Linked DNA regions of Sphingobium yanoikuyae. The protein of the gene in region 1 binds, or shares a complex with, the protein of each later gene. Links are inferred from orthologs where the notes say so. Each region holds a gene or a part of one and is shown in the gene's direction. Other genes may lie near its edges.

The links. The genes of interacting proteins can lie anywhere in the genome.
Region 2: the proteins of uvrA (region 1) and mfd are in contact, whole or in part, in a crystal structure (PDB 4DFC), measured with the Escherichia coli proteins. The link is inferred for Sphingobium yanoikuyae from one-to-one orthologs.

The regions. Positions count from the first base shown.
Region 1 is NZ_CP139979.1:2,719,962-2,728,348, forward strand. The notes cover bases 4,806-8,314. They hold uvrA (excinuclease ABC subunit UvrA), read left to right. Parts: upstream 4,806-5,198; coding sequence 5,199-8,114; downstream 8,115-8,314. Other genes in these bases: U0025_RS12505 (autotransporter domain-containing protein), read right to left, coding at 4,806-4,940; U0025_RS12515 (hypothetical protein), read right to left, coding at 8,252-8,314. In the rest of the region: U0025_RS12500 (calcium-binding protein), read right to left, coding at 1-1,371; more of U0025_RS12505, read right to left, coding at 1,509-4,805; more of U0025_RS12515, read right to left, coding at 8,315-8,387. UniProt on the Escherichia coli protein: The UvrABC repair system catalyzes the recognition and processing of DNA lesions. UvrA is an ATPase and a DNA-binding protein. A damage recognition complex composed of 2 UvrA and 2 UvrB subunits scans DNA for abnormalities.
Region 2 is NZ_CP139979.1:2,464,117-2,468,784, forward strand. Bases 70-4,103 are described here. They hold mfd (transcription-repair coupling factor), read left to right. Parts: upstream 70-438; coding sequence 439-3,903; downstream 3,904-4,103. Other genes in these bases: U0025_RS11305 (FAD assembly factor SdhE), read left to right, coding at 70-304; U0025_RS11315 (DUF262 domain-containing protein), read left to right, coding at 4,034-4,103. Outside these bases: more of U0025_RS11305, read left to right, coding at 38-69; more of U0025_RS11315, read left to right, coding at 4,104-4,668. UniProt on the Escherichia coli protein: Couples transcription and DNA repair by recognizing RNA polymerase (RNAP) stalled at DNA lesions. Mediates ATP-dependent release of RNAP and its truncated transcript from the DNA, and recruitment of nucleotide excision repair machinery to the damaged site.

The DNA.
Region 1 (8,387 bases):
GTCGCCGCCCGTGGCAGCCCCACTGGTTGCAGAACCGCGCGCCAGTTGCACCTGAACAGCACTCGCAGCAGTTGAATAATCGATCGTATCATGCCCCTCGCCGCCGTCAAAGCGATCGGCCCCTGCGCCACTCACGAAACGGTCATTGCCCGCTCCGGCCGTCAAATATACGGGACTGGCGCCGGCTATCACCACATCGTCGCCACCGGCACTGTCCACGTCGACCGATCCCGCTTGAGTAGCGAGTGTCACTATGTCTGCAAAATCGGTGCCGCGCAGATAGGCCAGATTTTCGATATTCTGGAGAGTACCACCAGCCAGAACCAATGGCGCGCCGCCGCGCAATTCATTGACATCGAAAATCACCCCGGCGCTGGCTGCCCCCAACGACAGATAGAGAGTATCGCTACCCTCACCACCGTCGGCGTCATCCCCGGCACCTACTGACAGCACATCATCGCCTGCGCCGCCCGCCAGCACATCCTTTTCAGCTCCCATATCGGGATAGCCCGCAAAATTATTGGCGACAAATTCGCCTGAAGCGAGCCAGTCGCCCTCTTCGCCCCCGAACAGGCGATCCGCACCTACGCCACCAAAGACATAGGTCGCGCCTGCAGTGACATGGATTTCGTCGTTCCCCTCATCGCCATACATACGGCCAGGCCCATAATAGGTGAATTGCGCCACGATATAATCGTCACCCGATCCACCATGGGCAGTGGCGCTGGCATAGATGATGTCGTTGCCTGCATCACCAGACGCCGTAGCAATGCCTTCGCCCATGATCAGCGTGTCATTTCCATTGCCACCGACGAGGATGGTCAACTGTCCACCCACGAGATAATCGTCACCATCGCCGCCTGAAATATATTGGGTGTCAAATGCGCCGACCACGCGATCATCGCCGCTCATCGCGTAAATGACGGTATCGCCACCCAGATTGCGCAGATTGATGTTGTCCGAAAAATTGCTTCCTTGGATCCAGTTTACAAACCAGATGTTGCTGATCGTTCCGGCACCATTCGCATTGGTCGCGTCATCAAAGTCGAGGGTTGCGCCACTGGTCGCGCCCATCAGGCTAATGAATAACCGGTCGTCGCCATCGCCCACGACCGTGTCATTATAGCCCGCGAAGATGAAATCCTCTCCCTCGCCCCCATCTAGCAAATCGGCTTCCGCGCCGGTATCCAGCAGTGGATTGGCGAGGTAATAGATGCTCCCATAGAAATTCGGCATACGTCCTGCGGCATACAGAAAATCGGTGCCACCGCCGCCATACAGGCTATCCGAGCCGCCATTGCCGACAAGGACGTCACCCTCCCAGTCACCGTAAAATATGTCATTCCCGGCGCCCCCCACAAAATCCGTCATGCAGCACACCCCCTGTTTGCCCTGCGCTGACATACGTTGAAATATTCGGCAATAACAATGCCATATTTATCGTCTGCTGATCGCGGTGCGCTCCCCCCTTCCGAACAAATCATGCCAGGCACAGCGCATCCGCCGCGCTAGAATCGGAAGGACAGATTTCCCCGCCATTGCCAGCTCGACAGGCCGCCCGATCCGATCCCGTAATATTCGCCCGATCCGATCAGCGCGACATTGCCGCGCAACTGGATGCGCGTGCCGAACCGGACCGATCCCACCGCAGGCGTGGTCGCGATCAGGCGCAGGTCAGGCCCCAGGACACGGCCGCCATTGGGGCGCAGATAGGCAAAATCGACGCCGCCCTCGACATAGGGGGTGATGACCATATCATCCGATCGGAACGGCCGGCTGATCTCCAGCGACGTCGCCACCGCGCCATAATCATAGCGCGCATCGCCCTGCAGCACGCGCAGGTCGATACCGCCCACCTCGCCCTGCAGGACATAATCGTCGTGCCAGATGCTGGCATAGCTCCACGACAGGCGGGGCCGCAGCAGGAAGCTGCCGAGCGGACGCTGCGCGCTGATCCCGACCGTGCCCGACAGGGTGAAGCTGTCATGCTTGCCCGACAGCATCAGCACATGCTGTTCATATTCGCCGAAGTTGAAGCCGATGCTGGCATCCAGCACCACGTCCGAATTTGCCATCCGATGCACCATATAGGGCTTCACCGTGATGGAATCGGCCTGCTGGCGCATGCCGCCATTGAAGGATTTATAATCCGAATTGCCGAACTGGATGGCCAGGCCGGCGACGGTGCGCTTGTCGATCCAGCGATCCAGGCCAATATTATACTGGTTCGCGCTGCCCCTGGTCCGGGCACCGGAACGGTCGTCCTTCAGCGTCGAATGGTTCCATTCTGCCCAGGCGGTCCAGCGCCGACGGGCATTGGCTGCAATCCTGCAGGCCTTTTCAATAAGCTGCGGATCGCCCCGCAATCGGCCTTCACGTCCGGCCCGGCAGACCTCATCGGCGGTCATCAGCATCGGGCGCCGCTCGTCACGGCCCGGCGCGACACCGGGCGGAGCGATCGGCGGCAGCGTCTCGGGGCGCGGCCGTAATTCCGGCGTCACCGTATCGGGATCGGGCCGCAGCCCCGGCGTCACCGTATCAGGATCGGGCCGCAAGCCCGGCGTCACCGTATCCGGATCGGGCCGTAGCCCCGGCGTCACCGTATCAGGATCAGGGCGCAGTCCCGGCGTCACCGTATCCGGATCGGGTCGCAAGCCCGGCGTCACCGTATCAGGATCAGGACGCAGGCCCGGCGTCACCGTATCCGGATCGGGCCGTAGCCCCGGCGTCACCGTATCGGGATCGGGCCGCAGTCCCGGCGTCACCGTATCAGGATCGGGCCGTAGCCCCGGCGTCACCGTATCAGGATCGGGCCGCAGTCCCGGCGTCACCGTATCAGGATCGGGCCGCAGTCCCGGCGTCACCGTATCAGGATCGGGCCGCAGTCCCGGCGTCACCGTATCAGGATCGGGCCGCAGTCCCGGCGTCACCGTATCAGGATCGGGCCGCAGTCCCGGCGTCACCGTGTCCGGATTGGGCCGCAGTCCCGGTGTCACCGTATCCGGATCGGGCCGTAGCCCCGGCGTCACCGTATCCGGATCGGGCCGCAAGCCCGGCGTCACCGTATCAGGATCAGGGCGCAGTCCCGGCGTCACCGTATCCGGATCAGGCCGCAGACCCGGCGTAACCGTATCGGGATCGGGCCGCAGCCCCGGCGTCACCGTATCAGGATCGGGCCGCAAGCCCGGCGTCACCGTATCGGGATCAGGCCGCAGACCCGGCGTAACCGTATCGGGATTGGGCCGCAGACCCGGCGTCACCGTATCAGGATCGGGCCGCAAGCCCGGCGTCACCGTATCGGGATCAGGCCGCAGACCCGGCGTAACCGTATCGGGATTGGGCCGCAGTCCCGGCGTCACCGTATCCGGATCGGGCCGCAGCCCCGGCGTCACCGTATCGGGATCAGGACGCAGACCCGGCGTCACCGTATCCGGATCGGGCCGCAAGCCCGGCGTCACCGTATCCGGATCGGGCCGTAGCCCCGGCGTCACCGTATCCGGATCGGGCCGCAGTCCTGGCGTCACCGTATCCGGATCGGGCCGCAAGCCCGGCGTCACCGTATCCGGATCGGGCCGCAAGCCCGGCGTCACCGTATCCGGATCGGGCCGTAGCCCCGGCGTCACCGTATCCGGATCGGGCCGCAGTCCTGGCGTCACCGTATCCGGATCGGGCCGCAAGCCCGGCGTCACCGTATCCGGATCGGGACGCAGACCCGGCGTCACCGTATCCGGATCGGGACGCAGACCCGGCGTCACCGTATCTGGATCGGGCCGCAGCCCCGGCGTCACCGTATCAGGATCAGGCCGCAGACCCGGCGTCACCGTATCCGGATCGGGCCGCAGCCCCGGCGTCACCGTATCGGGATCAGGACGCAGACCCGGCGTCACCGTGTCCGGATCAGGACGCAGACCCGGCGTCATCGTATCCGGATCGGGCCGCAGTCCCGGCGTCACCGTATCCGGATCAGGCCGCAAGCCTGGCGTCACCGTATCGGGGTCAGGTCGCAATTCGGGTGTCGGTGTATCAGGGTCCGGGCGGACTTCCGGTGTCACCGTATCGGGGTCTGGTCGCACCTCCGGCGTAATGGGAACGGGCACCGGCCGCAGTTCGGGCGTGACGATTTCGGGATCAGGATGCAATTCCGGCGTCACCGTATCCGGATCGGGTCGTAGCCCCGGTGTCACCGTGTCCGGATCAGGACGCAGACCCGGCGTCACCGTGTCCGGGTTCGGCCGCAACTCCGGCGTCACCGTATCCGGATTGGGCCGCAAGCCTGGCGTCACCGTATCGGGGTTCGGCCGCAACTCCGGCGTCACTAGATCAGGGTTCGGCCGCAAGCCCGGCGTCACCGTATCGGGGTTCGGCCGCAACTCCGGCGTCACGGTCCCGGGCAAGGGGCGCAGGCCGGGTGTGATCAGATCCGGATTGGGCCGCAATTCCGGCGTTACCGTATCCGGCAGGGGACGCAGCCCCGGCGTCACCGTATCCGGGTTCGGCCGCAATTCCGGCGTGATCAGATCGGGCAGTTCCGGGTCGGGCCGGTTCCAGTGATCGGGGAAATTGATGCCGCCCGGATACTGATCGGCGGAATCGACGAAATTATCATATTCCGAATATTCAGAGCGGATATGGGCAAACAGATTATGGGTGCCGCCATTTTCCCGCACGATGGGAGAAACTGTCAGGTGCAACCCCGTATCGGGCTGGGTCCAGCTATCCACCCGCTCACCGGTCTCGGCAAAGACGACGAAAAACTCCCCCGGATCAACGCCGGACAGCCAGACGGAACGGTCCTTGCCCTCGGTCCAGCCAAGAAAGACGATCCGTCCTGCCGGTGTTTCGGTCTGGGCCATCACGCCCGTCGTCGGCAATGTCATGCCCGCGACGCTTCCCGCCACGCACAGGACGCCCGCATGCCAATGGAGCCGCCAATATGTCATGCCGCTTTTCTACGTGCGGTCCCATAGCCGCTGCCATCCATAGAAACCCCGAGACAGGCCGAGACGCCCCCGCAGCCGACCCAGAAACGCCCTCCGGCCGGCGCAGCGCGCCATCGTCCACGCCCGGCCATCTTCCCCTGGCCGCTCCCCCTTCCTATCTTGCCTCCCGACCGGGCAACGCCCCCTTGCCCCCACGGAACAAATCTGGAACAACGCCCCCATGAGTCTGACCCATATTCCGAAGCAGAGGTTTACCGAATGCTGACCCACATCAGCGTCCGCGGCGCGCGCGAGCATAACCTCAAGGGCGTGGACGTCGATCTGCCCCGCGACAGCCTGATCGTCATCACCGGCCTCTCCGGCTCGGGCAAGTCCAGCCTCGCCTTCGACACCATCTATGCCGAGGGGCAGCGCCGCTATGTGGAGTCGCTCTCCGCCTATGCGCGCCAGTTCCTGGAGATGATGCAGAAGCCCGATGTCGAGCATATCGAGGGCCTCTCCCCCGCCATCTCGATCGAGCAGAAGACCACCAGCCGCAACCCGCGCTCCACGGTCGCGACCGTCACCGAGATTTACGACTATATGCGCCTGCTCTGGGCGCGCGTCGGCATCCCCTATTCGCCCGCCACCGGCGAGCCGATCAGCGCCCAGACCGTCAGCCAGATGGTCGACCGGGTGATGCTCCTGCCCGAAGGCACCCGTTTCTACCTGCTCGCCCCCGTGGTGCGCGGCCGCAAGGGCACATACGCCAAGGAACTGGCCGAATGGCAGAAGGCGGGCTACACCCGCGTCCGCATCGACGGCGAGCTTTACCTGATCGAGGATGCCCCCGCCCTCGACAAGAAATACAAGCATGACATCGAGGTCGTGGTCGATCGCCTGGCGGTCAATGCCGACATGGCCACCCGCCTCGCCGACAGTTTCGAACAGGCGCTCAAACTCGCCGACGGCCTCGCCTTCGTCGACCTGGCCGAGGGCGTCGTACCCGGCCGCGAGGACGAAGCCCAGTCCGCGGGCAAGATGAAGAATGCCGGCATCCCCGCCAACCGCATCGTCTTTTCCGAGAAATTCGCCTGCCCGGTCAGCGGCTTCACCATTCCCGAGATCGAGCCGCGCCTCTTCTCCTTCAACGCCCCGATGGGCGCCTGCCCGGCCTGCGACGGCCTGGGCGAGCGGCAGGAGTTCGACCCCGAACTGGTCGTCCCCAACGAAGCCCTTTCGCTCAAGAAGGGCGCCGTCGTCCCCTGGGCCAAGTCCAACCCGCCCAGCCCCTATTATATGCAGGTCTTGGGCTCCCTCGCCAAGGAATTCGGCTTCTCCCTCGACACCGCCTGGGCCGAGCTGCCGGGCGAAGTGAAGCTCATCATCCTCCACGGCACCGGCGGCAAGCCCGTCACCCTGCGCTTCGTCGACGGCAAGAAGAGCTACGAGGTCAAGAAGCCGTTCGAGGGCGTGATCGGCAATCTCAACCGCCGCCTGCTCCAGACCGAAAGCGCCTGGATGCGCGAGGAACTGAGCAAATATCAGACCGCCATGCCCTGCGAGACCTGCCACGGCGCGCGCTTGAAGCCCGAGGCGCTCGCGGTCAAGATCGCCGGCGAGGACATTTCCGTCTCCACCCGCCGCTCGGTGGTGGACGCGCTCGCCTTCTTCACCGCGATGCCCGACGCGCTCAATGAGCAGCAGAACCAGATCGCCCGCGCCATCCTCAAGGAAATTGTCGAGCGCCTCGGCTTCCTCAACAATGTCGGCCTCGACTATCTGAACCTCGATCGCACATCAGGCACCCTGTCGGGCGGCGAAAGCCAGCGCATCCGCCTCGCCAGCCAGATCGGCTCGGGCCTCTCGGGCGTCCTCTACGTCCTCGACGAACCCTCGATCGGCCTGCACCAGCGCGACAATGACCGGCTGCTCGTCACCCTGAAACGTCTCAGAGACCTCGGCAACAGCGTCATCGTCGTCGAGCATGACGAGGATGCGATCCGCGCCGCCGACTATATTGTCGACATGGGGCCGGGCGCCGGCGTCCATGGCGGCACCATCGTCGCCCAGGGCACCCTGCCCGAACTGCTGGCGCACAAGGACAGCCTGACCGCGGATTATCTGAACGGCACCCGCCGCATCGAAGTCCCCGCCAAGCGCCGCAAGGGCTCGGGCAAGAAGCTCACCGTCCACAATGCCCGCGCCAACAACCTCACCGGCGTCACCGCGTCGATCCCGCTCGGCACCTTCACCTGCATCACCGGCGTGTCGGGATCGGGCAAGTCCAGCTTCACCATCGACACCCTCTATGCCGCCAGCGCCCGTACCCTCAACGGCGCCCGCATCGTCGCCGGCCCGCATGACAAGATCACGGGCCTGGAACATTGCGACAAGGTGATCGACATCGACCAGTCGCCCATCGGCCGCACCCCGCGCTCCAACCCGGCCACCTATACCGGCGCCTTCACCAATATCCGCGACTGGTTCGCGGGCCTCCCCGAAGCGCAGGCGCGCGGCTACAAGCCGGGCCGCTTCTCCTTCAACGTCAAGGGCGGCCGCTGCGAAGCCTGTCAGGGCGACGGCGTGCTCAAGATCGAGATGCACTTCCTCCCCGACGTCTATGTCACCTGCGACGTCTGCCACGGCGCCCGCTACAACCGCGAGACGCTGGAGGTGAAGTTCAAGGGGATGAGCATCGCCGACGTCCTCGACATGACGGTCGAGGATGCGGTCGAATTCTTCAAGGCCGTGCCGCCGATCCGCGACAAGATGGCGATGCTGGCCGAAGTGGGCCTTGGCTATATCAAGGTCGGCCAGCAGGCGACGACCCTGTCGGGCGGCGAAGCCCAGCGCGTCAAGCTCGCCAAGGAATTGTCGCGCCGCGCCACCGGCAACACCCTCTATATCCTCGACGAACCCACCACCGGCCTGCATTTCGAGGATGTCCGCAAGCTGCTGGAAGTCCTCCACGCCCTGGTCGAACAGGGCAACAGCGTCGTGGTGATCGAGCATAATCTCGATGTCATCAAGACGGCGGATTATATTATCGACATGGGACCGGAGGGCGGCGTGAAAGGCGGCGAAGTCGTCGCGCAAGGCACGCCGGAGCAGGTGGTGAAGGAGAAGCGCAGCTTTACGGGGCAGTATCTCGCGCCGCTTTTGGCCCAACCGAAGACCGAGGCTGCAGAATAACAGAGATCGCGTTCAACCGTCGGATGAACGGTCGAACGCGATCCGCTTTAGAATGGCAAAGCCGTAAAGAAGAATCTTAGACTGATCGCGCACTCCGCCCCTATTTCCGAAGTCAGAGACAACAACATTGAAGCGCTTCATACCGCCAAAGCATCTTCAATCATCGAAACAAATTCAGTTGTGTCTGCAAAATAGTTTCGGAATGTTACACGCATATTGTCAAAAGAGTCAGCCCTAACCAGAACAACATCCGCCTCATCAGACAATTTCTCT
Region 2 (4,668 bases), 260 kb from region 1 along the record:
ATCGGCTGTTTCGGCACGTCCGTTAAAGGAACAAATTGTGAACGACAACCCGCTGATGCGTCGCCTGAAATTCCGCGCCTGGCACCGGGGCACGCGCGAGGCGGATTATACGGTCGGCGGCTTCTTCGAACGCTATCATGCGACCTGGAACGAAGAGCAGATCGCCTGGTTCGAGCGTTTCATGGACGAGCAGGACGCCGACATCATCGGCTGGGCGCTCGGCACCATCCCTGTGCCGGACGAATGGAAGGGGCCGATGATGGACCAGTTCCTGAAGCTCGATTTCGTCAAGATCGAGAACTGAAGCCATCCTCCCCTGGCAGGGGAGGTGGCTGGCCGCAGGCCAGACGGAGGGGTGTCAACCTCTCGAGAGCGTAACACCCCTCCACCGGCTTCGCCGGTCCCCCTCCCCCCAAGGGGGAGGAAGGAAGTAGAAACATGACCGATCTCCAGAAAATCCTGAAGGCGAAGGCGCCGCTCACTCTGTCCGGCGTGCCGGCCGGCTTCCAGCCCTGGCTGCTGGCGGACATCGCCCGCGCGGCAACCACCCGCGCCGTCTTCGTCGCTTCGGACGAGCAGTTGATGCGCGCGGTTGCCGACACCGCCCATTATTTCGCGCCAGAGATCGAGCTCATCGAAATTCCCGCCTGGGACTGCCTGCCCTATGACCGGGCCAGCCCCTCGCTCCGCACCGCGTCGGCTCGCCTCGCCGGCCTCCATGCGCTGCAGGCAAAGCCAAAGGGACCGCAACTGGTCCTCACCACCCTCAACGCCCTGACCCAGCGCACCCTCACCCCGTTCCGCGTCCGCCAACTGGTCGCGCGGCTAGCGCCCAAAGAGCGGATCGCGATCACGCGCCTCGCCGACATGCTGCAATCCAACGGCTATGTCCGCACCGACACCGTCCATGATCGCGGCGAATTCGCCATTCGCGGCGGCATCGTCGATCTGTTCCCCGGCGGCGAGGAGCAGCCGCTCCGGCTCGACTTCTTCGGCGACGAGATCGAGACGGTCCGCCGCTTCGACCCGACCGACCAGCGCACCACCGGCAGCGTCGACGGCTTCACCCTGCTCCCCGCGTCCGAGGCGCTGCTCGACGAAGACACGATCAAGCGCTTCCGTGGCCGCTATCGCGAAACCTTCGGCGCGACCGCGACCGGCGACCCGCTCTATCAGGCGGTAAGCGAAGGCCGACGCCTCGCCGGCATGGAACATTGGCTGCCCTTGTTCGAGGAAAAGCTGGTTCCGCTGACCGAGCATCTGGGCGATGACGCGATCATCGTCCGCGACCATGGCGTGGTCGGCGCGGCCGACGCCCGGTTCGAGGCAATCCGCGACTATCATGCCAACCGCATCGCCGCGAAATCGGCCGATCCCGGCGCCTATCGCCCGCTGAAGCCCGAAGCGCTCTATCTTGACGCCGCCGAGTGGGACGCCTCTGCCGCCAGCTGGCCGATGCACGCCACCACCCCCTTCCACGAGCCCGAAAGCGCCACCGTCCTCGACTTCGCCGTCGACGGCCCGCGCGACTTCGCGCCCGAACGCGCGCAGAACGTCAATGTCTATGAGGCGGTCGGCAAACATATCGACGCCCTGCGCCGCACGAAGAAGAAGGTGGTGATCGCCAGCTATTCGGCCGGCGCGCGCGAGCGCCTGTCGGGCCTGCTCGCCGATCATGGCGTCGCCCGTCTCGCCACCGCCGACAGCTGGCAGGAAGCACTCGGCACCGCAGCGGGTGGCAGCGCCGTCCTCACCGTGCTCGGCCTCGACCATGGCTTCACCGCGCCCGACGTCGCCGTCCTCACCGAACAGGATATGCTGGGCGATCGCCTGGTCCGTCGCGCCAAGCGCAAGAAGAGCGCCGACGCCTTCCTCGCCGAACTCGCCACCCTCTCCCCCGGCGACCTCGTCGTCCATATGGACCATGGCATCGGCCGCTATGAGGGGCTGACCCAGATCCCGGTCAGCAAGACCGCGCATGACTGCGTCGCCCTCTCCTATGCCGGCGGCGACAAGCTCTACGTGCCGGTCGAAAATCTCGAAGTCCTCTCCCGCTACGGCTCCGACAGCGAGGGCGTGAGCCTCGACAAGCTGGGCGGCGAGGCCTGGCAGCGGCGCAAGGCCCGGATGAAGGAGCGGATCCGCGAGATTGCGGGCGAACTGCTCAAGACCGCCGCCGAGCGCGCGCTGCGCCCGGCCGAGATCGCCGAACCCGACGCCGCCGGCTATCCCGCCTTCGTCGACCGCTTCCCCTATCAGGAAACCGACGATCAGGACCGCGCGATCGGCGATGTCATCGAGGATCTGGGCGCCGGCCGCCCGATGGACCGTCTCGTCTGCGGCGATGTCGGCTTCGGCAAGACCGAGGTCGCGCTGCGCGCCGCCTTCGTTGCCGCCATGGCCGGGATGCAGGTGGTGGTGATCTGCCCCACCACCCTGCTCGCGCGCCAGCATCACATGAATTTCGTCGAGCGCTTCCGCGGCTTCCCGCTGGAAGTCGCCCGCCTCTCCCGCCTCGTCCCCGACAAGGAGGCGAAGGCGACCAAGGCGGGCCTGGCCGACGGCACGATCGACATTGTCGTGGGCACCCACGCCCTGCTCGCCAAGGGGCTGGAGTTCAAGCGCCTCGGCCTCGTCATCGTCGACGAGGAACAGCGCTTCGGCGTCACCCACAAGGAACGCTTGAAGTCCCTGAAGACCGACGTCCATGTCCTCACCCTGACCGCCACCCCCATCCCGCGCACGCTCCAGATGGCGATGTCGGGCCTGCGCGAATTGTCGGTCATCCAGACCCCGCCGGTCGATCGCCTGGCGGTGCGCACCTACATCATGCCCTGGGACGGCGTCGTCATCCGTGAAGCGCTGCTGCGCGAACATTATCGCGGCGGCCAGAGCTTCTTCGTCGTGCCGCGCATCTCCGACCTCACCGAGGTCGAGGAATTCCTGCGCACCGAAGTGCCCGAGGTGAAGCCGATCGTCGCCCATGGCCAGATGAGCGCCACCGATGTCGAGGAGCGCATGTCCGCCTTCTACGACAAGCGCTATGACGTGCTGCTCTCCACCACCATCGTCGAATCCGGCCTCGACATCCCCAGCGCCAACACCCTCATCATCCACCGTGCCGACCGCTTCGGCCTTGCCCAGCTCTATCAGCTGCGCGGCCGCGTCGGCCGGTCGAAGACGCGCGCCTATGCCTATTTCACCACGCCCGCCAACCGCATCATCACCGAAACCGCGGAAAAGCGGCTGAAGGTGCTGTCCGATCTCGATACGCTCGGCGCCGGCTTCCAGCTCGCCAGCCACGATCTCGACATTCGCGGCGCCGGCAACCTCGTCGGCGACGAACAGTCGGGCCATATCAAGGAAGTCGGCTTCGAGCTTTATCAGTCGATGCTGGAGGACGCGATCATGGACGCCAAGGCCGGCGGCGCCGGTCTCGAAGCGCGCCGCGACAGCTTCTCGCCGCAGATCAGCGTCGACGCGCCGATCATGATCCCCGAAGAATTCGTGCCGGACCTCGACCTGCGCATGGGTCTCTATCGCCGCATCAACGAACTGGAGGATCGCCAGGGTCTGGAGGCCTTCGCCGCCGAACTGATCGACCGCTTCGGCAAGCTGCCCGCGCCGACCCAGAACCTGCTCAAGATCATCGAGATCAAGCAGAATTGCCTCAAGGCCAATATCGCCAAGATCGATGTCGGGCCAAAGGGCGCGCTGGTCAGCTTCTTCGAGGATCGCTTCCCCAACCCCGCAGGTCTGGTCGCCTATGTCCAGCGCCTCGACGGCGTCGCCCGCCTGCGCCCGGACAGCAAGGTGGTCGTCACCCGCGCCTGGCCCGACCCCGCCGCCCGCCTCAACGGCGCGCTGCAATTGTCGAAGGGGCTGGCCAAGGCGGCGGGGTAAGCCGCATCCTGTTCGGGAAGTACGCCTCTTGCACATTCGCACCGGTCCGCCCCCACTGGAGATCCGATACAGTCTGTTGACAAGATTGAAGGCGATTTGCACTCTTCGGTTAAGTAACAGGGAGTAGATCGTGTCGAAGAAAATTAGCGGTGCCGAATATCCTCTTTCTAAAATTTTCTCCTCCGATTTTGAATATGTCATTCCTTCCTATCAGCGCCCTTATGCCTGGACTACCGATCAGGCAGACGAACTTTTCAGCGACTTGATTGCATTCTTCCAGGCAGAAGCAGAGGAAGGCTACTTCCTCGGAAGCATCGTGCTGATCAAGTCCGAAGACAGTGCCTATTCGCAAGTGATTGACGGTCAGCAGCGTCTAACGACCCTCACCATTCTGCTCGCAGCGATGGCTTGCGCAAATAATGGCGAGGACAAGGAGGAATTGCGCCCCTACATTCTGGAAGCAGGCAAGAAGATGGAAGGTATATTGCCAAAACCCCGACTGTCGCTGCGTGAACGCGACAAGGGATTTTTCGCAAAATATATCCAGGATTTGCAGCTTGCAGCACTGACCGACCTCGATTCATCGTCACTCGACAATGAATCTCAGCGCAACATTCAGGCAAACGCAAAGCATTTCATGCAGTTGGTAGCCAGTACGCTTCCCACCCCCGAGAAGCTGCGCGCCTTCGTCACCTTCCTATTAACTCGATGCTATCTTGTGACCGTCTCAACTGCGAGCCAGGAATCGGCCTTTCGGGTATTTTC